DNA from 3 places in the Oceanobacillus phoenicis genome. Region 3 is predicted to be linked to each of the others. Evidence: predicted binding sites of a transcription regulator. Region 3 holds the regulator's gene; each other region holds the start of a gene.
The links. Region 3 encodes Rex, which represses fermentation and respiration genes when NADH is low (regulators of the CRP and FNR family bind a similar motif). Its sites were predicted from a motif close to TTGTGAAATATTTCACAA; they were not measured.

Region 1: a site for Rex is predicted at 1,179-1,196, ahead of ABC346_RS13670 (cytochrome c oxidase subunit 2A). Genes of this name have one in related genera too.
Region 2: a site for Rex is predicted at 2,042-2,059, ahead of cydD (thiol reductant ABC exporter subunit CydD). Genes of this name have one in related genera too.

Annotation. Positions count from the first base shown of each region.
Region 1 is NZ_JBDFME010000001.1:2,735,696-2,738,984, reverse strand. It holds gene ABC346_RS13680 (HD domain-containing protein) at 1-514, opposite strand, end outside; gene ABC346_RS13675 (cold-shock protein) at 809-1,009, shown strand; gene ABC346_RS13670 (cytochrome c oxidase subunit 2A) at 1,279-1,413, shown strand; gene ABC346_RS13665 (cytochrome c oxidase subunit II) at 1,433-1,936, shown strand; gene ABC346_RS13660 (b(o/a)3-type cytochrome-c oxidase subunit 1) at 1,936-3,289, shown strand, end outside.
Region 2 is NZ_JBDFME010000002.1:95,754-99,042, forward strand. It holds gene cydC (thiol reductant ABC exporter subunit CydC) at 1-292, opposite strand, end outside; gene cydD (thiol reductant ABC exporter subunit CydD) at 289-2,022, opposite strand; partial or broken gene ABC346_RS20300 (cation diffusion facilitator family transporter) at 2,171-2,735, opposite strand; gene ABC346_RS20305 (cation diffusion facilitator family transporter) at 3,068-3,289, opposite strand, start outside.
Region 3 is NZ_JBDFME010000001.1:3,938,817-3,942,105, forward strand. It holds gene ABC346_RS19690 (CPBP family intramembrane glutamic endopeptidase) at 230-928, shown strand; gene ABC346_RS19695 (YdiK family protein) at 932-1,129, shown strand; gene ABC346_RS19700 (redox-sensing transcriptional repressor Rex) at 1,227-1,856, opposite strand; gene ABC346_RS19705 (ABC-F family ATP-binding cassette domain-containing protein) at 2,003-3,289, shown strand, end outside.

The sequences.
Region 1 (3,289 bases), 1.2 Mb from region 3:
TATGCATTGAATCCTTTAAAAGAAGTAATTTCTCGTAAAAATGGTGAATGGTAGAACCAGATGATTTTGTTGGATCATAAATGGCTCGCTGGTTTGAACCTCCATACGCAAAAGCTCTAGCTAATCCGATGGCGCCGAGTGCGTCTAATCGATCCGCATCTTGAATAATTTTACCTTCTATTGTTGAAGGTATAATACCTTTAGAATATGAAGTAGTATTGATAATCGTCATTATTGCTTCAATTTGAGAATGTTGTAATCCTAGTTGATGAAGAAATTGTGAAAGCTCATTTAATTCATTTTCTTGATTATTGGTTAACTTATGATCAGCTATATCATGAAGCCATGCAGCAGCTATGGTTATAAATAGATTAGCCTCCTCTTCTATAGCGATCTTAGTCGCGTTATTTACAACCCTTTCTAAATGAAAATAATCATGACCAGTAGTATCATTCGAGAACTTGTGTTTTACGTATTCAGTAATTTTTTCTAATTGGATCTCCTTCGAACTCATTATTTCCTCCAATATGAATAGATTTTAAGATTACTTTATCATTCGTTACACTATTTGTAAATTTTAGTTAATTCATCAAAAATTAAAGCCATTTTCTTGACTGATTTGTTTGAATAGGCTAATATTAGTAACAAGCAAAGAAGATGTACGGAATCATTAATTACCTAAGGCAGCTTCTATAGAAGTGGATGATTTATGATCCGTACTTCTATAGGAGCTGCCCTTTTTTAATATTCCGTTGGTCAACTTTGTAATAACACGCGTTTTACGTGGAAGTATTAGGAGGAAATTTACATGGAAAACGGAGTAGTAAAATGGTTCAATGCTGAGAAAGGTTACGGATTTATCCAACTAGAAGAAGGTAATGATGTATTCGTACACTATTCAGCAATCCAAGAAGAAGGCTTTAAATCTTTAGAAGAGGGACAAGAAGTTTCTTTTGAAATTGTTGAAGGTGAACGTGGTCCTCAAGCAGCAAACGTTGTAAAAAAATAATATCTAATATATAGCGGAAGCTTAACAAAAAGCTTTCCGCTTTTTTTGTGTTTGATTTTAATCTTCATCTCTTCTCCTTCTAATTTGTCAATAAAAGCCCCTGTTTGTTCATCAATCGTTCACAAACTTTTCTAACTTAAAAGTTTGTAAAATCTATAGAACGCCTAATTTGTGCATAATTGAACAAAGTGTGAATAGTCCGTGATGTGTACAAATAGGACCTTTGTATTGTGTATGATAAAACTATAGATACAAAAGGGGTGATGAAAATGAAAAATCTCTTTCATAAAGATAACAATGAAGCGGAGCCAAACCTAAAAGGGACATTTGCTTCGGTATTAATATTAGGTGGGCTTATTGTTGTTTGTTGGGTATCCGTATTTACACTCTTTATGACTAGATAAGAAGAAAGGATGAGAGAAAGTGCACCTGCATAAATTAGAAAAATGGTGGTTGATTCTCGGGATTAGTGCATTAATCATATTTTTAGTTGTATTAGGATTCGGTGCTTTTTACATGGGCACACATCCTCAAAGTCATGGACTGACGATTGATCCTAATAATGTTGAAGCAAATGAAGCCTTTCAACAAGAAAACCTTGGTTTAACCAAAGTGGATGAAGATCATTATATAGTTAATGTTGTTGCCAGTGCTTTTAATTATAACCTTGGAGTCGATGAAGACGGAAATTCTGTAACTCATATTAAAATCCCTAAAGGTTCTTCTGTTTTATTTCAAGTGGTTACAACAGATGTAATACACGGCTTTAATATTGCTGGAACGAATGTAAACATGATGGTTGAACCAGGTTACGTTAGCAGTATGGAAGTTCAAATGAATAAAGTTGGCGAATTTACGTTGTTATGTAATGAGTATTGCGGAGTTGGACATCATATGATGTTTACGACTGTGGAGGTGTATGAATAATGGCTCTTGCTAAGTTACATGTTTTTGAGGATATATCAGCTGAACCTATGGAGATTACAAAAAAAGATTCTAAATTATACTTATCTTTTATTTACGTAGCAATTATATCACTGTTCTTAGGTGGATTAATGGGGTTATTGCAAGTACTAGTACGAACAGGAGAATTTACACTTCCATTTGGAATTGGTTATTATCAAATTCTTACTTTCCATGGAGTTGTTCTTGCTCTAGTACTGACTACCTTTTTTATTATTGGATTTCAGTTTGCCTTATTGGGAAAAACAGTGGGAATTTCTGAAAAACAGCGTAAAGCAGCATGGCTAGCTTTTTGGGTAATGACTATTGGTACATCAATGACTGCTGTTACAATTCTAATTGGTAAAGCAAATGTGCTCTATACATTCTATGCACCATTAAAAGCACATCCCCTCTTCTATATTGGCTTAGCTCTTGTTGTCGTGGGGACTTGGATTGCGGCGGTTGTAAATTGGAGACAACTATTTGTATGGAAAAAACAAAACCCAAATCAAAAATCACCACTCCTTGCTTTTATGGTTACAATCAATATGATTATGTGGGTTATTGCATCATTAGGTGTGGCTGTTGCGGTATTAGTTCAATTTATTCCATGGTCATTAGGATATGCAGAAACCATTAATGTATTGTTAAGTAGAACATTATTTTGGTACTTCGGCCATCCTTTAGTATACTTCTGGTTATTACCAGCCTATATGGCATGGTACGCTATTATTCCAAAGATTATCGGAGGTAAATTGTTTAGTGATTCCTTAGCCAGATTATCCTTTATTTTATTTTTATTCTTTTCGATTCCGGTTGGTTTTCACCACCAATTAACGGAACCTGGTATAGATCCTACATGGAAATTCATCCAAGTTGTATTAACATTTATGGTTGTTATACCGAGTTTAATGACTGCATTCTCCATGTTTGCAACATTTGAAATTACTGGCAGAAAAAATGGATATCAAGGTTTATTCAGCTGGTTTAAAAATTTACCGTGGCGTGATGTCCGCTTCTTCGCTCCATTTGTAGGCATGCTTGCATTTATCCCAGGTGGCATTGGTGGAATAATTAATGCTTCCCACCAAATGAACACATTAGTTCATAATACAATTTGGGTAACGGGACACTTTCATTTAACTGTAGCAACAACCGTGTTACTTACATTTTTTGGAATTGCTTACTGGTTAATTCCACATTTAACTGGTCGAAAGTTAACAAGAAAAATTCATCGTTTAGGCATTTATCAAACCGTCATTTGGACAATTGGTATGACGATTATGTCTGGTTCTATGCATATCCAAGGTTTATTAGGCGGTCCGAGAAGATCTT
Region 2 (3,289 bases), on a different contig from region 3:
TTTCGTAAAATGACACACGTAAATTACTTAACATAGTAAATGTCCCACGATGCGAGAAGTAACGTTCCCCGTAACGACTTAATGCTGAAATAATTCCCAGCATTTTAACCGACGCAGTAAGAATCATCAGCGTATAAATAGGAGGTGCTAGAGCAGACTTTGAAATTAAATAGCCACTTAATGCAAATAAACCAACAGCTGTTATCCCGGCAATAAATCCACAAAGAACAGAGAAAATAATATCCCTTTTCTTTACAAACATTACTTTGATAATCGTTATTAAATCTTTCATTCTAACGCCCCCCCCTGCTGCACAGATACCATATCACGATACGCTTCAGTTGATTTCAGCAATTCATTATGTGTGCCAGAGGCTATAATTTCTCCATTATCCATGAAGAGAATCTGATCAGCATTTTTAATCGTATGAAGTCGATGTGCAACCGTAATGACTGTGGAATTCTTTGATAGTTCTTTCATTGAAGACTGCAAAATACGCTCTGTCTGCAAATCTAAACCAGTTGTCGGCTCATCAAAAAGAATAATGGACGGGCTTTTTAAAAAGGTTCTAGCAATGGCGATTCGCTGTTTTTCTCCACCAGATAGCCCCCGTCCAGCCTCCCCGATTGGTGTATCAAATCCGTCATTAAGCGACTTGACTAACTTAGAAATGCCAGCTTTTTGGGCTGCACCTACTATGTCTTCCTTAGAAGCATTAGTGTTACCACCAATTGCAATATTCTCAGCAATTGATCCTGAAAAGAGATAGGGACTTTGTGAAATATAACTTAATCCACCAAACCAATCTTTTTCACTGTAAATCTTCCTTGGCTTTCCATTGACAAGTATTTCTCCTTTGGAAAGTGAAACAAGCCCAGCAATAACATGTAATAACGTTGTTTTTCCGGATCCAGTTCTACCAACAATCGCAATTTGTTCGAAAGGGTCAATGGATACATGAATGTTTTTTAAGGCAAATGCATCACTTTCACCATAGTTAAATTCAGCTTCACGTATTTCAATGGAAGGTGGGGTGGTACTACGTAAGCCTTTTTTCCCCCATTCAACAGGTTTTACTGAATTAGCTAATTCATTCTCTAGCTTTTTAGCTGCACCCATGCTTCCTCTTCCTGTATGGAAAGCACTGCCTAACTCCTTCAACTTTGTATAAAACTCCGGAGCCAAAACTAGCATAAGAAATCCTGTATAAAATGAAAGATCTTGAAAAATGACCATACGAATAGCAACTTCTAAAGCAACTAGTCCAATACTTAGCATCGAAATAAATTCTAATGCCAAAGAATTTTGGAAAGCAATTTTTAATACATCCATCGTTGCCTCCCTAAACCTTAGACTACTTTTTCGAATGATTTCTTTTTGCACTGCCGATTGACCAAATAATTTAAGGGTTGTAAGCCCTTGTAAAGTATCAAGGAATTTCCCTGAAAAAGCTGCCATTTTATCTAATTGTTCTTCAGATTTATCTTTCGTTTTAAACCCAATCACCATCATGAAAATAGGAATAAATGGTGCAGTAATTAAAATGATAACCCCTGTAGCAACATGCTCTGTGAAAATAACAATAAGAATCATTAGTGGTATAATACTTGCTTGAAACACCTGTGGAATATAACTGCTAAAATAACTGTCAACTTCATCCACTACATCCATCATCACACTAACTTTTTGTCCAGACTGTCCTTGAATTGATGACTGCAGTGGATTAGTAGAGAATTTATGTAACAATAAATTTCGAAGCTCACTTTTCACTTTGGAAGCCATCCTAATTCCAGTTCTTCCACTAAGGTAATTAAATAGAGTTCTTGCAAAAAGAACTGCCAATAGTCCTATTAATAAAGGAATAATCTCCGAGAAGGTATCATCTTTTATAAAAATACGATCTACTATTGTGACAAATAGAAAACTCTGTCCAATAATTGATGTACCTGATAATAATGCAAAAATACCCAAGGAAGTTAACTTTCCTTTCTGTTTTTTTGCCATATCTTGAAGCCCATTCATAGTTTTTTACCTCCTGAACTAGTGAACCTTTTCACATAATTATACATAACTAGCATAATGCTAGTAAAATAATAGGGAGGCAGTTAACATAAATGTCATTAATTTATTGTTCTAATAAACAGTTTAATAAAAATCTTCTTATCATTTTAGTTTTACATCTAACAACAATTGCTGTTAATGGATCAAGCCAAGGTAAATTAAACTGAGAACCAAAAATCCCAATGGCTGTACCTAAACTCACCCATGAATCTGATAGATTATCTTTTGCTGCTGCCATTACGGAATGACTCTTTATCTTTTGTGCAAGGTTTTTATTATACCGATATACAAAATACATGATAACCGCTGAAAATATACCTGTCCACACTGAAATAATATCAGGTGATTCATTTCCACCTTGATATACCGAGGTTACTGCTCCAATCAGTACCTGAATTCCGACAACCATTATAATAAACGATGCTATCATTGAAGCTACCATTTCTGCTTTCCAATGACCATAAGGGTGATCCTCGTCTGCTTGTTTCTGTGATAATTTTAACCCTATTAACACTGCAATAGATGCTATTATATCCGTTGTATTATTTAAACCATCTGCTTTTAAAGCTTCTGAATTACTGATATTTCCTATATATAAAACATATGTACGCAATGATACTTACTATTGCACCACGCTCACCCATTTTTAGATTCCTATACTTTTGTTCATCCATAGTAATTCCCCTCCATTGACTGCCTGAGCATTATATCAATACACTTTCTTTCGTGTGGGTCTATAGAAACATTGTTAGGATTTGTAATGTTAATAAGTAAAAACCAAAAAAAGTTGTATACGAGAAACACATGTGTCATATGTAAAAAAGTTATTCGTTCATTGATTTAATCTAAAAATGAGTATTTATGACGATTTATGTAGCACATTGTACCAAAAAAGATGCTTTAGGTAACACTTAATACTAATGACTAGAATTCATGGACATACAAAATAAGCTCCCACCAATTGTTGAAATGGAAGCTGTTTGAAATATAAGGTTTCAACTATTTCTTAATGTTCATGGCCATGTACAGAAGATTCATTATCATTTTGGCACATTAATGAATCTTCATGGGGATGGTCATTATTTTCCATCTGAATAGTTACATGCCCTATACCTTTATGTTCTAATTCATGTTCTATTTTTCTCAATATTTTTTGACATTCAAGAACAGATAAATTCCCGTCCACCACCGCATGGCAAGAAAGAGCATTTTGTCCACTGGTAATACT
Region 3 (3,289 bases):
TAACAGTTGAGTGCTAATCACAATTATTATAATAATTAATTCTATAAAAAAATGCAAGCAAAAGAGAGTGAAGAATTTATATTTTTTAATCAATATATGTAGCAATCAAATATTGAAAAATAATACTGCATTTTCTTTTCATTTAATAGCTTGTTCTGATTATAATAACTATATATGCATATGTTAAACTATAGTAATTAGTACAGTACATGATAAAGGAGCGTTTTATTTGAGTCGTAGATATTGGTATGTCATTCTTACATATATTATTATGCAGTTTTCAGGGTTGCTTTTTTCACCAATTTTAACAGTGGTTTTCGGATTATCTATCACTGATGCAACTATTTATTGGTCGATATTCTCCTTTGGCCTAGCGGTGGTTGTTACGCTATTCTTTCTAAAACCAGATATGCAAATGCGAAACGACAACGCTGCAGGAATTGAAAGCATAATCCTGTGGTCCATCCTCGGTGTGTTTATGGCTTTATTCGCGCAAGGTATTGCTGCCCAAATTGAAATAGCCATAGGGATTGACCCTGGTTCAGAGAACACCCAACAAATTATGGATATTACTCGAGCAGCACCCATCTTTATGATCGTACCGGCTATTTTTGCACCAATATTAGAAGAAATTATCTTCCGCAAAATTATATTCGGTGAGCTTTATAAGCGAATGAATTTCTTTTTCGCTGGGTTACTCTCTGCTGTTATATTCGGGTTTATTCATTTAGATCCAACGCATATTCTCATTTATGCATCCATGGGATTTGTATTTGCATTTCTTTATGTGAAAACAAAACGAATTATCGTTCCTATAATCGTACATGCAGGGATGAACTCCTTTGTTTTATTAATGCAATATAATATTGATCCTGAGGAGCTGCAGCGAATGTTAGATGAGATGCAAATGATATTCTTTGGAGGTTAATCCATGAAACATCCTTATTTAACAAGAGCAATTCTATACTTTCTCGTTGGAATTGCTTTTATATATTTCGGGGTTCAAAGTAAGGACAGCACGGTTTGGAATACTGTTACATTAATTTTTGCAGCTGTTTCTGCATTATGCTTCTTTGTTTCCTTCAAGATGTTCGGTTATCACAATAAAATAAGAAAAAAGAAAAAGTAGACTGTTAATTGCAGTCTACTTTTTCTTTAATTCTTTTCTAAAAACTTCGGATTTTGACAACCGCTTACATAATAATCGATTTAAAATAGTGAATTAATTACTGTAATGAATAGTGTTTAAGAAAATATACAAGTGATTGAAGTTCGATCGCTAAATCAATGTGATGTACACGAATATGGCTTGGTACTGTAATTCTTGCTGGTGTAAAATTTAGTATTCCACTAACACCATGTTCGACCAGTTGATTTGCAATTGCATCTGCTTCATCTGCAGGTATCGTTAGAATCGCAACCTCTGTGTCCTTTAATCTTTCCCCTAGTTCGTCAATATGATAGACTGGAACTCCTCCGATATCGGTGCCTACCTTTTTCTCATCAGCATCAAATGCAATGGTAATACGGATGTTATTGTTTTTCATAAAATTATAATGTAAGAAAGCTGTACCTAAATTTCCAACACCTATTAATGCTACCTCTGTTATTTCGTGTTGATCTAATGTACTTTTAAAAAAACCTAGTAAGTATTCGACATTGTATCCGTATCCTTTTTTACCTAGTGCACCGAAGTAAGAGAAATCTCTACGAATGGTTGCGGAATCTACTTTAACCGCTTCACTTAATTCTTTTGATGAAACACGCTTTTTTCCTTGTTGATTTAAGTTATTAATGAAACGATAATATAATGGCAAGCGTTTTGCAGTTGCTTGCGGAATCTTGTTTTGTTCCATACGACCTTCCTCTTTTCAATGCTTAGAATAATTATCATACTATATTTATTTTAACAGATTATTCCTTAGAAGTCGTGACATTTTTCACAATAATATTGTCGCTTCTATGGCGATAAGCTAAACTAGTATTATGAGGTGACAATGAAATGATACTGATGCAATTAAACGGAATATCAAAATCTTTTGGCGCAGAAGAGATTTTGTCTAATATAAAAGTAGAAATAAAGGACCAAGATCGAATAGCCATCGTTGGAAGAAATGGTGCAGGAAAATCGACACTACTAAAAATAATGGCAAATGAACTCTCTCATGACGAAGGAGAATTTTTCAAACCGAAAGATCTTACCTATGGTTACCTATCACAACATATGAAGTTAGAATCAGGTAAAACAATATGGGATGAGATGGCGGATGTATTTTCCCATTTACAACAGATGGAGAAAAAGTTACGTGAATTAGAAACAAAAATGGCAGATCCTACTGCAATAGATGAAGCTAGTTACCAAGCAATTTTAAAAGAATATGATAACTTACAAGTTCGCTATCAAACAAATGGTGGTTATACGTATGAATCGGATATAAAATCGGTACTTACTGGACTCTCATTTGGTGATTACGATTATGGAACACCGATTAACGAATTAAGTGGCGGACAAAAAACAAGACTTGCTCTTGGTAAATTATTACTACAAAAACCTCAACTACTCATCCTCGATGAGCCTACAAACCATCTGGACATTGATACACTAACATGGTTAGAAGGTTATCTTGTAAATTATCCTGGTGCTATTGTGATTGTTTCCCACGACCGTTATTTTCTTGATAGAACCGTTTCGATCGTTTATGAAATTTCTAGACATCATTCTAGAAAATACCACGGTACCTACAGTAAATACTTGGAACAAAAAGCACTTGATTACGAACAAGAAATGAAAGAATATGAAAAACAACAAACGGATATTAAACGAATGGAAGAATTCATTCAAAAGAATATCGTCCGTGCTTCCACTACAAAACGAGCACAAAGTAGACGGAAACAATTAGAAAAAATCGATAGAATGGATCGTCCAATGGGTGATGAATCATCCGCTTCGATGTCATTTCAAATTAATCGTCGTAGTGGAAATGACGTGTTAAAAATCTCTAATTTAGGCTTCCGTTATGAAGAGCAACAAGAACCTACATTCCGTCATGTTAATCTCCATGCAAATCGTGGAGAACGAATCGCATTAGTAGGTCCAAACGGGATCGGAAAAACAACGTTACTAAAGACCATTGTGGAAAAAGAATCTCCCTTTGAAGGAGACATTCAATTAGGAACGAATGTACAAGTTGGTTACTATGATCAGGAGCAAACCGAACTCCATTCGAATAAAACCGTACTTCAAGAATTATGGGACGAGTATCCTTTAGTAAACGAAAAAGATATTCGT